3 regions of the Paenibacillus ihbetae genome follow, and region 2 is predicted to be linked to each of the others. Evidence: riboswitches for the same ligand, from Rfam matches in the RefSeq annotation. Region 2 holds a riboswitch; each other region holds the start of a gene.
What was found. Region 2 has a riboswitch for cyclic di-AMP ahead of BBD41_RS13875 (C40 family peptidase). Riboswitches for the same ligand answer to the same signal wherever they lie in the genome.

Region 1 (4,234 bases), 560 kb from region 2:
TGCTGGATACGAGGGCGCTTGCGAAGCCGTATTCCAGAAGCAAATCCCAGCCCATCAGCCAAGCGAGTCCTTCCCCGAACGCGGAGTAGCTGTACGTATAAGCGCTGCCGGCCACCGGCACGGTAGATGCGAATTCGGCATAGCACAGTGCGCAGAAGGCGCATACGAGACCTGCCAGCAGGAATGACAGGATCAGTCCCGGACCGGCATGGGTGGCGGCCGTCACGCCGGTTAATACGAAAATTCCCGTCCCCACGATAGAACCGACGCCAAGGACGATCAAGTCCATGACGCCAAGCTGTTTTTTCAATGCGGAACGCACTTCTCCGCCTGTCAAAGACGGAATCGGCTTCTTGCGAAGCAGATTGTGTTTCAAGCTCATAAATGGAGTCTCCTAGATGTTTATTTAGATAGATTTCCCCGATGCATGACCCATCCATTCCGACATTATAAATAAAAATAAGATGCTTTGAAAGCCTTAGGCTGCCTGTCCCGAAAAAACGCCAACAGTGAAGGGGCCGGCGGGCCATGCGAGTACGCCTCCCTCCGGTTAAATACCCGCTCCCTTTCGCTTTAACTCAGAAGAAACAGCATCAGCCGCCTGTGATCGGATGCGGGATGCAAAACCGGGCGCAGAGGCAGAAAAAAGCCCGTCCCCCCCATGGGGGGCCGGGCTGCAGCTATTTCTTCAGATGATAAGGAACCGTCGTAAGAATAACATCCCGCCGGTACAGCAGATGAGCGCGAATGAGCAGGCTGGACTGGTTGTGCAGGAAGTTGTGCCACCCCTTCTTCGGAATGAACTGTGGAATGACGACCGTCACCTGGTAGTCCGACTCGCTGGCCTTGCGCTGTACCATGTCGATGAATTTGGTCAGCGGCGAGATGATGCTGCGATATGGCGAATGCAGCGTCACCAGCCGGACGTCCGGCTGCCACTTCTTCCATTTTTCCTCGAAGGCAATCTGGTCTTCTCGTTCGAAGTTCACGTAAACGGCGATAATCTGGTCGGCGGACAGCGATTTGGCATAATTGAGCGAGTTCTCCACCACATGCGTAATGCCGGCTACCGGTACGATAATAATGTTGCCCTCGATCGGCTTTGCCGGCTCGCAGGTCGTAATCCGGAGCTGATCGGCGACCGCTTCATAGTGATTCCGAATCCGGGTGAAGATCCAGATGATGAGCGGCAGAAACAGGAGCACCGACCACACCTGGGCGAATTTCGTGAGGAAAAAGATCAACGTTACCGCAAAGCTGATAACGGCTCCCGTCGTGTTAATGACCAGCTTGGGGAGCCAGCCTGGAGGCTTCTCGCGAAGCCACTTCACCATCATCCCCGTCTGCGACAAGGTAAACGGAATGAATACGCCGACGGCGTACAACGGGATCAGATGCTCGGTCTTGCCCTCGAAGGCCAGGATCAGCACGATGGACAGAAGACCGAGGATAATGATGCCGTTGGAATACCCCAAGCGGTCCCCCCGGACCGTGAACATCCGCGGGATGAACTTATCCTTCGCCAGGTTGACGGCCAGCAGAGGAAATGCCGAATACCCCGTGTTGGCCGCCAGGATCAGAATTAACGCCGTGGTCCCCTGGATGAAATAATACAGCGCGTTCCGGCCGAAGGTATGCTCGGCGATTTGGGAGACAACCGTCACCTCTTCGCTGGGACTGACCCCGTAATAATAGGCCAGGAAGACGATTCCCGAAAATAACAGGGCGAGCAGGGAGCCCATCGCGGCCAGGGTTTTGGCGGCGTTGTTCGGCGCAGGCTCCTTGAAGTTCGGAATGGCGTTGGATATGGCTTCAACCCCGGTGAGCGCGGAGCTGCCTGAAGCGAACGCCCGCAGGAGCAGAAACAGGCTCAGTCCGGCGACGGGCGTGCCGATCTTGGTGTGCAGCTCCGGCGAAGCGTGGCCGGTTGCGATATCGTAGAGACCGACGCCAATCAGAATAAACAAGGCCAGCACGAACAGGTAGACCGGATAGGCCAGGATCGAGGCGGATTCCGTCACGCCCCGCAAGTTCAGCACGGTAAGAAACAGGACGAACAGTACGGCGATCCCGACATTATAGGGACGCAGCTCGGGAAAAGCCGACGTAATCGCATCCGTACCGGCCGATACGCTGACCGCCACCGTTAGGATATAGTCGACGAGCAAGGAGCCTCCGGCAACGAGGCCGGGATACATGCCCAGATTTCGTTTCGACACGACATAGGCTCCGCCGCCCTGCGGATAGGAGAATATGATCTGTCTATAGGATAGGATCAATGCCAGCAATAGGACGAGCACGCCGATGGCGATCGGGATAGAATACCAATAGGCCGCGGCGCCGACGGTCATCAGCACCAGCAGAATTTGCTCGGGGCCGTAGGCGACGGATGACAAGGCATCAGACGACAAAATCGCCAGGGCCTTCGTTTTATTCAGCTTCTGATCGCCTAATTCATTGGACTTGAGCGGTCTTCCGATGAGGAAGCGCTTGATGGAAGATAACATCGTGTTCACCACCGATTCGATTTGGTTTTTGGGTCGTTTATCCCCCAGAAAAGCGTAAAATTATGAGCTTGGGTGAATGGTCAAGAGCCGGTCATGGGATGCATCTCCGTTTCGAATTTTCGATTTTTGGCATAGAAAAAACACAGGTTAGAGCCTGTGTTTTTTTGCACAAGTTCACAACCCTCCCATTAACGCCTACGAGGTTAGCTGTCGGATTCGGGCGCGAGAGTCGCCCTACCTGATGCCGCTCGGGACATGCCGCGGCTATTCAGGATTCACCCCATAGTATGGCTGCCGCTTCGGCAGGCATACGCTTCGGTTCCCCCGTTTTCCTTCCTGGAAATTCGGCGAATCAACTGTGAGATTCATATTGGATTTGAAATCTGAATAGTATATTACGCCTGCGGGATTCGATTGTAAAACGGCCTTTTGCCGCTATTTTCGGCAGAAGGGAGCCAAATGGATGGGACGTAAGCGATTACATGGGATACGGACTTTCGCGGGATCATTATTTTGCGGATTTACGCAATAAATCACTGTATGCGAAGATTTGGAAACTGAAAGCGCGGTAGGGAAAGCAGAAAACGCGGTGAGGGGAAGAAGGTAGGCGTGCAGATAAAAGAGGATGCTCCTATCGAAGAAGCAAGCCGAAGAGAGCATTCGCGGCCGCATCTTGAGCCGGCCGTAACGTAAATTCGCCATGCCGTATCTCGGGGGAGGAGATACAAGCATGGCGAATTTTTTGGGAGTGGTCCATGATATGGCGAGGAGGAGAAAGGGTCTGGGTTTCTCATCCTTGCTCTCGATAGAAATATACCCGGGAGGTCGAGCGCTGAATCACATCTTTAGAAAAAAATGTATGACTTTACGATGGGGCTGATTTTTTTTAAGATAAGGGGATATGATTGAGGCTGAAGCACAAGGGGGAGAGGACAAAGTGATTCATCAGGAATATGGCGTATTTCCGGCGGTTTGCCCGTTGGATTGTCCGGATACTTGCAGCCTGCTGCTGCATAAAGAGAACGGCAAAATCGTAAAGGTTACGGGCAACCCCGACCATCCGATCACGCAAGGCGCGATCTGCAATAAAGTCCGCAACATGGCTCACCGGGTCTACCATCCGGAGCGTGTGCTGTATCCGCTGCGCCGGACAGGCCCTAAAGGGGCCGGATTATTTGAGCGGATCAGCTGGGACGAGGCGATCCGGGAAATCACGGACCGGTACAAGGCGCTGATTGAATCGGATGGCCCTGAAAGCATCCTGCCCTACAGCTTCTACGGCAATATGGGCATCTTGAGCGTAGACGGCATGGACCGCCGTTTCTTCAACAGGCTGGGCGCCAGCAAGCTGAAGCAGTCCATCTGCAATTCGGCCGGAAACGAAGGCTGGAAATCGGTCATGGGCTTCAACGGGGGAACGGTCCCCGAAGATACGGTGAACGCCGATGTCATCATCGTCTGGGGCGGGAATATCGTCAGCACGAATATGCACCAGGTGGTGCTGGCTGAAAAAGCGCGAAAGCGGGGCGCGAAGGTCGTCGTCATCGATGTTCACAAAAATCAGACCGGCCAATGGGCGGACTGGTTCATCCCGCTGCATCCCGGCACGGATGCCGCGCTTGCCGTCGGGATCATGCACGTCCTGTTCCGCGACGGGCTGGCGGATGAAGCGTTCATGGAGCGTTATACGATCGGTCATGAGGAGCTGCGGGAGCATGTGAAGACGT
Region 2 (4,234 bases):
CATGCGACGAAGAACAGTCCGCTCATGATCCATTTTTGCATCGTCATATCGTCCTTTCTATGTATACTGCACTTTTGCACTTGTCTTCATTATAAACCAACATCCTTACACATCATAGCCAGTTGTGACAAAAAAAGCAATGTTCCAGCTTGCCTTCATAAAAAGTACACAAAATTGTGCTTTTTCGTATAGACAAGACTACTATTCCTCATTGGCTTTAGGGTCATGCACCATGCAATAAAAAGGCGCCATGCCCGTCGGCGTCAGGCGTTCGTACGTATCGGCAATGTAAAAGCCAGTCTTCCGGTAAGTCCGGATGGCCCGTTCGTTCCAGGTAAGCACCTCAAGATCTATCTCATCCGAAGGCCTACGCCGCTTCGCCTCATCTACAATCGCCTGCACGAACCGTTTACCCATTCCTCGGCCGCACCAATCAGGCCGCATGCCCAGACCTAGTCGTGTAACCCCAGCCATAGGGAATAGCTGTGCGAATCCCCACAGCTGGTTCCTCTCATCCAGAACGGACAGGTATTGCTGGCGGCGAATGTCGGGATCCCCGAATTCCACCCCCAGTCCCTTCATTTGTTCCCAGGGAAGAAAGCCATAAATATTGTAGGGCGGGAGATAAGACCAGGTGCAAATTTCAGCGGCATGGGCTTCTTGCATGACCACGGTATGAAACGAGGGCGAATTCGCCTCCATGTGAATACTCCTCTCATTCAAAACAATTCCGTTAGAGAGTGAATACATGCTGCTTAACGGGATTGCAAAAAATTATACCGCTGATGGAAACGCTGTTGAAGCTGAAGAAAATTTTCGACGTATTATTCGGCCCCCTGTTTAGGTTATTTCTGGAAGGGTAAATATAATATAAGCGCCGGGATTGGCTATAGCCTTATTATGGCCTTGCGTGTGCGATGTGAAAAAATATTTTTGGATTTTCCGAAAAACATAGAACTTTTCCATGGTCTGAAACGTTATAGAGATATAGACGAAAAATTATAGAAAAAAAGCCGCTGGGTGAGATCGGCACATCTCATGCTCCAGGGCTTTAGGACATTCGAAAAAAAACAAATTACAGTACAGGCAATTAATTGTAGTTCACAGCAAGGGACTTGTACGAGCTTTGGCTCATGATTCTCTTCGCGCCTACATAACGCTTCGCATAGTAGCTCTGGCTGAGCGGGCTTACGATGACGCCGCGCGAGGAGGAGGAATGGGCGAACTTCCCGCCACCGACATAAATGCCGACATGGGAAACGCCTCTGCCGGAAGTATTAAAGAATACGAGATCCCCGGCCTTCAGGTTGCTCTTCGATACTGCGGTACCTACCTTGTATTGAGCTGCGGAAGTGCGCGGCAAGGTGAGGCCCAGCTTCTTGTAAATATAGCTGGTGAATCCGGAGCAATCGAAACCTTTCGTTGTGGTTCCGCCAGTTTTATAAGATACACCGATGGTTGGTTTGATGACGGTATTCAACTTGGAATCCGCGAAAGCGCTACCGGTTCCAATCGTGAGCGCAAGGGCCAAGCCTAAAGAGATGGCTGTTAACTTCTTCTTCAAAACAAAAAGCTCCTTCCACTGCCTGCGAGGTTAGCTTAAGGGTTCGGTTGAAGGTCCCCTATGATCCCTCTCTAGCGAGATCAATTCACCCAAAACGGATCCCCCGCTTCCCGTATGATGACGGGAATTCGGCATTTAAAGATGTTGATGAACCCAATATGACGTTCCAACATGTTAACATGATGACAATAGTTACAATAAAAATGACAAAGTTGTTACTAACCTATTCGTTATTTTAGCAGAGTATTAACATTTTGGCAAACGAGGAAAGATGTTTTTTTAACAAAAATCCCTGTCCCACTTCAATGTGGACAGGGATTTTGTATAAATATAGGAGGGGAACGGTGAGGATTCCGGGTGGATGAAGAAGTCAACGTTCGAAATTTATCCTTTCCGGAGGCTGTTTCCGCTTCCGGTTACAACCTTTTTACCACATTTAAACGAGGAATGGATGTTAACGAAATGTAACTTTTGGAACCGTTATGGATTTGAAGCGACGGACGCTCTCCACAAATGATATTGGGAGGAAATTCCCCATATTTGGAAGAGTCCGTTCAGAAAATAGGAGGCCTGCTGAATGATTAGTCCGATTAAACCTGCCCAGAACAGGGAGGCCGAGCTGAACAGGAGGAGAATGACGAATGCGGCTCCGCCGACGGTCAAGGATAACAGGACGGCGGTCCCCAGCTTGCGTATGAGCGCCATGGCGGACGTGATCATACCGAACTCCCCGGTGTGACCGAACTGCATATACAGCAGCACCATGCGAATAAGATAGGTATAGAGAAACCAGGCTGCCGCGTATGGCAGCACCCGGAGCAGCTGGGAAGGCTCCTGAATGGAGCCCAGCAGTGCCGGAAGCACCTTGGGAATGATCCAGTAACCCGGCGCAACCGTAAGAACAAGCTCAATGAGATAGAATACGCTCACCGATTTCCAATGCTTCCGCATGCCGATGAAGAAGAACAGACCGCGTTCCCCACGGGCCTCCTGATGGAGATTGTAGAAGACGCCGGCGCGAATCAGCGGAGTAAGCACCATGCGGATGAGGAGCAGAGCCGCAAGGAGCCAGCCGTAGGTGTGAACCGTATTGCTGAGCGATAAGCTCATTTCGCCCTCATAGAAGAACAGGAGGCGGCTGAGCTCGTTAGGAGCCGGATCCGGGTACCGCATCAGAAGCGGAACGACGGCGGATTTCACGAGCCTGTACAGACAGTAGCCCCAGAGAAGACGGTACAAGAACAGAAGAATGGACACGTATAATTGATCTTTAACACTGACCCAGCCTTGGCCTGCATAGCTTTTCATGTGCTCCCCCCTCACCACGACATGCTGCCGAACAGCGTCTCCACGAGCTTGGTAATGCTCAGATTCCAGCGTGTAACCACCTTCGGATCCATGCCTGCCTTCATATAGTTATTTATGTGTTTATTCTCGAGCATGATGGTATATTTCGGATCCACCATGACCCAAGCGAGCGGTGTATGATATTCCAGCGTATAAGTTACTTTGCCGTTCTTGCCGCTCCATGTTCGCTCAACCAGCTTGCCATCCCCAAAAGCGAACACAATCGGCACATCGGTAACATCGCCGCCCTTGCTCGTGATGTTTACGGTCGAAACATACCAGGGGTGCGTTTGCGTCCCCTTGTTCTTGGTTTTGATCCGGTCGATCGCGATGTCAGCCATTTGGCTGCCGTAAACGTATTGATCGAAATACGACTGCCAGGAGGACTGGGTAACCTGTTCAACAACCTTCTGGAAGTCCGTCGTCGTCGGATGCTTGAAGCGGAATTTTTTGGCGTACGTCATCATGATTTTATCCATCGTCTTGGACCCGACTTGCCGCTCGATGCCTTGGAGCACCAGCTTGCCTCGTGTATAGACGTTGAGTGCGTAATTTTCATGCGAGCTGTATTTCCAGGACTCCATCTTAAGCGGTTCAGGTGACGTAATGGATGCCCCCTGTGCTGCGGTATTGGATGTAATTCCGTACTGTTTCTCCATGACCTTCTCTTCGGCATAGGAAGCAAAAGCCTCGTCAAGCCATGCTTCTTCGAATTCGTTATTGGCTACGATGCCGTAGAAATATTGGTGGGCGATTTCATGGATGACGGTCCGCTCCAGCTCATATCCGGGCGAGTCGTTATTGGCCCCGAAAGCGGTGACCAGCGTCGGGTATTCCATTCCGCCTGCGCCGTTGCCGGAATAAGGCGGGACAACGATGGACAATGTGGAGTACGGATAGGAGCCGTACCATTTCCCGAAGGAGGACAGCGCTGTTTTGGCTGTATCGAAGTAACGCTCCTTCAAATCCTTATGCGCAGGGTCAAGGTACAGCTTGATCCGGACGCCCGGAATGCCCGGAGCGGAGTAAGCTTCTTCTGCCGTCACAAAGTTCGGCGAGGCGGCCCAGGCGAAGTCATGTACGTCATCCGCGTAGAATTGGTAAATTTTCTCCCCGTTCGCCTTCTGCGCAGGCTTGGTCGGGAACCCGGTAGCAGCTACGATATAGTCCTCGGGTACACGAATCCGAACGCTATAGATGCCGAAGTTCGAGTAAAACTCCGAATTGCCGTGATACTGATGTAAATTCCAGCCTTCCTGGGTTCTTCCCCGGGTGCCTGCAGGCTCGTATACCGATATCTTGGGGAACCACTGGCCGGCCATG
Region 3 (4,234 bases), 930 kb from region 2:
TTCCAGCTGGGACAGCGTTACCGGCTTTGCGGAGTCCTGCAGTTCATAACCAAGCAGCCCGTTGGGCTCGATCGTAGCCGTTTTCACATCATTTCGTTTGGATATCCCCTGCTGCCGCAATTTCATCTCAAGCGCATCTACGGTTAACCTCAGCTTTTTCATATTCTGCAATTGAAGCTGCCCATTCTCTATAACGATAACGGCTGGTCCCTTTATCCACTTCTCAAACCGGCTCCAACGCACTTGCATAAATTCGACAAGGATGAGAACCAGAATAAAGACCAGAGCCGCTGTAAGGGTCAGAACTAAGTTTTCATCAGCGATCGGTTGAACAATAATCGTTCCGATCGAAATCATCGTAATGGTTGTGGGTACGGTCATTTGAGAGATTGATTTTCGGCCGGAGATGCGGAGCACCAGCATTCCAAAAATAATTAAAGCAAGGGACTTCCATACCTCATTCCACAGATCATTCCATAGCTCATTCATACGCTCATCTCCTCAATCGATCAATGGTTCCCCTATGTTTTGAACAACGAATAAACATCTTATGCATTCCCTTCCTCATTTCGATGGATAATATCTAGCTAAGGACCGGTCTCCCCATTATTTTGGTTTGGCGAATCGTCCGGATTCGGGTACAATCAATTACTGGAACAAATATCCTGAGGCGAGGGGTGTTCTATGCATCATTTCAATGAGGTCTTCGTTCAATTGTTAATTTTACTTGCGATATCGATGGGGGTTATCGCATTTGCCAAAAAAGTAAACCAACCCTATTCGATTGCACTCGTCGTAGTAGGTTTGCTGCTTGGATTGCTGCATATTCCCGTGCTGGACGAAGCCGAAACCTTTATTACGCAATCAAATGTATTCCAGGCGATCATCATCTCCTTGTTTCTGCCTATCCTTCTTGGAGACGCCACATTAAAGCTTCCTTTCTCACACTTACGGGAACAGAGCAAGCCAGTGGCTGCCCTGGCGATCGGCGGCACCTTCTTGTCTTTCCTTATTATCGCTCTGGCGATGTATGGCATCATGGGACTGCCTTTACCTGTTGCTTTTACCTTTGCAGCGCTTATGAGCGCAACGGACCCGATTAGCGTGATCTCCATCTTCAAATCCCTTGGCGTTTCCAAGAAAATGGTGACCATTATCGAAGGGGAATCGCTTTTTAATGACGGCATCGCCGTCGTGTTATTTCAAATTTCATCGGTATACTTGCTTTCATATATAGAGATGGGCTGGGCAGGCATAGGCAGCGGCATTTGGCTCTTTCTTCAATTTAGCTTGGGCGGGATTGCGATTGGAGCCATCCTCGGCTTTCTGTTCTCGCAGCTCATTCGTTTTTATGACGATTATCCGCTGGAGATTGCCTTTTCGATGCTGCTGTTTTTCGGAAGCTACTTTATTGCCGAGCACTTTCATGTCTCGGGTGTTATCGCCGTCGTCGTAAGCGGCTTGATCTTCGGCAGCTACGGCAGCCGGATCGGAATGTCCGAAACCACGAAGATGAATATCAACTCGTTCTGGGATGTCATTACCCTGGTTGCCAATTCATTGATATTCCTTATGATCGGCCTTGAAATCAAGCATATTGATTTCACGGATAAATGGGCGCTGATTATCACCTCCATCCTTATCGTGCTGATTGGAAGAACGGTCGCTGTTTATACCAGCTTGAGCTTCCTGCGGAATTTTCCGTCATCCTGGAAAGCTCTCCTGAATTGGGGCGGCTTAAAAGGGAGCTTATCGATTGCACTTGCGCTAAGCCTGCCCGCCTCCTTCAAAGGGCGCGACGATATCCTCGTCCTTACATTCAGCGTCGTCCTGTTTTCGCTTCTTGCACAGGGGCTGACGATAAAACCGTTGGTTAGCAAGCTTAAGCTGTCGAATCCCGTCAAGGAGACCGAATAACTAATTAGAGCAAGATCGAATAATTATTGAAAAGTCCGAAACCTCGCGAGGGAAATCGCGTAAATACCTAAGTATAGATTAAGCTGCATCGTTTCAATAACGTCACATGAGACTTCGGGATCAAGGTTTACATTTAGATTTACCTAGCTTAGTATATACTTCGATAATCTTATATTATTGATCGCTTAATCCCCACCACTTGGGGAGCGGGGGAACCAGAGAAGCCGCTAACGGCTTCAGGGGTGAATTCTTTCCAAGGCGGAAAGAACGGGGACTCTCAGACCCGAATCCGACAGCTAACCTCGTCAGCGTCTCGAGAGATAACGCCCGTGCAACTTTGACTTGTTTATTCGGAACACAGTCCAAAGCCTGGAAGCAGATTGTCTCTGCTACCGGGCTTTTTTCCTTGGGTCCGGAAGACTCAAGCCGCTTGATTAGAAAGGAGCAGATGCATTCATGATACATCACGAGAAAATTATGGTGTGTGTTTATTATGGTCCAAACGGCGAACGACTGATTCGGAGAGGCGGCGAGCTTGCCAGACTTCTGCAATGTCCCCTCTATGTTATGAGCGTCATCCCCATGGCTGCGGATGAACTCGATCTCGAACAAGAGAAGTTTATGGCCCTTTGGCAAACGATCTGTGACGAATATGGCGCTACGTTTATCACCAAGCCTAATCATAACCGTCAAAAAGCTTCGGATATTATCGCCGAAACCTCCAAGCAGTATCAGATAACGCAGCTGATCATCGGACAATCCGGCCAAACACGGTGGCAGGAAATTACACAGGGTTCATTCGTCAATGAGCTGCTTAATCGAATCGGCGAGACGGATTTGCACATCGTTGCTGTACAGCGAATGGATCAACACATCGTGGAGACTCACGAGCGTGGAATTCCGGTTACGGTTGTCAGCAAAAATGGCCAATATCTGATCCGTAAAGGTGAAGACGACGGGGAAGTTGTCGCTGAGGGGCTGTTCTTCAAGGAACTGAACACGGATTTCGAAACCGGCTTGTTACGTATAAAAACGGATCGGGGATTTAACTATTTAAAGATAAGTCAGGGGAAAGTCGTAGACGCTTCGTTTTTCTTAAGTCAAGCATCGCCCCCCCTTGGCCTGGAGAAGGATTATGGGCAGTAACCCAACGAACCATCAATCCATCCCCAGCAGATTCGAAATGTTCATCAACAAGCAAAAAAACAATATGAGCCCCCCTCAGCTCATCCTGATCGTATTTACCATCTTAATCTTAATCGGCACCTTGCTCCTTGCGCTTCCTCAGTCTTCTACTAGCGGTACATCCGTAGGGTTGCTGAATGCATTATTTACAGCCACATCCGCAATCTGCGTGAATGGCCTAGTTGTCGTGGATACTGGGAGCGTCTATTCGACTTTAGGTCAAGTCATCATTATGATTCTGATTCAAGTCGGGGGATTGGGCTTTATGACCTTTGGTGTCATGGTAGCCATCGTCTTGGGGAAAAGAATCGGGTTAAAGCAGCGCCTCTTGATCCAGCAAACGACCCACTCCACATCGGCACAGGGACTGGTCAAACTATCCCTGTATATGGTGCTGATCTCATTTGCTTTTGAAACGCTCGGAACAATTCTCCTTGCCATTCGGTGGCATGAGCTCGGCTGGGGACAAGCGCTCTATTATGGGCTTTTTCATTCCGTCTCTGCCTTTAACAACGCCGGTTTTGCCCTGTGGTCAGACAGCCTCTCCTCCTTCGTCGGCGATCCTGTCGTCAACATAACGATTGTTATGCTCTTTGTTATTGGCGGACTCGGGTACATAGTCGTCGTCGATCTCTTCCGCAAGCGCTCCTGGAGGAAGCTGTCCCTTCACTCCAAGATTGTCATTCTTGGAACGGGTATCCTGTTCGTGTTCGGGTTTGCAGCCATTCTCATACTGGAAAGCTGGAATCCGGCTACGTTCGGGAATTTGAACGGAGGCGAGCGGGTGCTCGCAGCATTCTTCCAGGGCATGACTCCAAGAAGCTCCGGGTTTAACACAATTGACATCAGCAGCATGCTGGCGGCTTCCCAGTTTATTATCATCATTCTGATGTTTATCGGAGCAGCCTCAGGCGGAACGGGAGGAGGCATCAAGATCAACACGCTTGTGGTACTCATACTGGCAACCATCCAAACCTTCCGTGGCGGTGGTCAGGTCCATGCCTTCCAGCGCAAAATTGCGATTGAAACGGTTTTGCGGGCACTAGCAGTGGTCATGAGTTCGTTGGTAGCCGTACTTGTGGTTGCCCTCCTGCTCACGGTATCCGAAGGAATGCTGGAGGAGCATTTTCTG

Region 1: another riboswitch for cyclic di-AMP. It lies ahead of BBD41_RS16280 (APC family permease); the one in region 2 lies ahead of BBD41_RS13875 (C40 family peptidase).
Region 3: another riboswitch for cyclic di-AMP. It lies ahead of BBD41_RS17910 (adenine nucleotide alpha hydrolase family protein); the one in region 2 lies ahead of BBD41_RS13875 (C40 family peptidase).

Annotation. Positions count from the first base shown of each region.
Region 1 is NZ_CP016809.1:3,671,865-3,676,098, forward strand. Features, by position in the region: gene BBD41_RS16275 (amino acid permease) at 1-382, opposite strand, end outside; gene BBD41_RS16280 (APC family permease) at 681-2,507, opposite strand; cyclic di-AMP (ydaO/yuaA leader) riboswitch at 2,685-2,867, opposite strand; gene BBD41_RS16285 (molybdopterin-containing oxidoreductase family protein) at 3,409-4,234, shown strand, end outside.
Region 2 is NZ_CP016809.1:3,108,909-3,113,142, reverse strand. Features, by position in the region: gene BBD41_RS13885 (c-type cytochrome) at 1-41, opposite strand, end outside; gene BBD41_RS13880 (GNAT family N-acetyltransferase) at 202-702, opposite strand; gene BBD41_RS13875 (C40 family peptidase) at 1,091-1,564, opposite strand; cyclic di-AMP (ydaO/yuaA leader) riboswitch at 1,569-1,708, opposite strand; gene BBD41_RS13870 (hypothetical protein) at 2,045-2,872, opposite strand; gene BBD41_RS13865 (M1 family metallopeptidase) at 2,884-4,234, opposite strand, start outside.
Region 3 is NZ_CP016809.1:4,039,595-4,043,828, reverse strand. Features, by position in the region: gene BBD41_RS17920 (DUF421 domain-containing protein) at 1-489, opposite strand, end outside; gene BBD41_RS17915 (cation:proton antiporter) at 685-1,917, shown strand; cyclic di-AMP (ydaO/yuaA leader) riboswitch at 2,090-2,242, shown strand; gene BBD41_RS17910 (adenine nucleotide alpha hydrolase family protein) at 2,374-3,063, shown strand; gene BBD41_RS17905 (TrkH family potassium uptake protein) at 3,053-4,234, shown strand, end outside.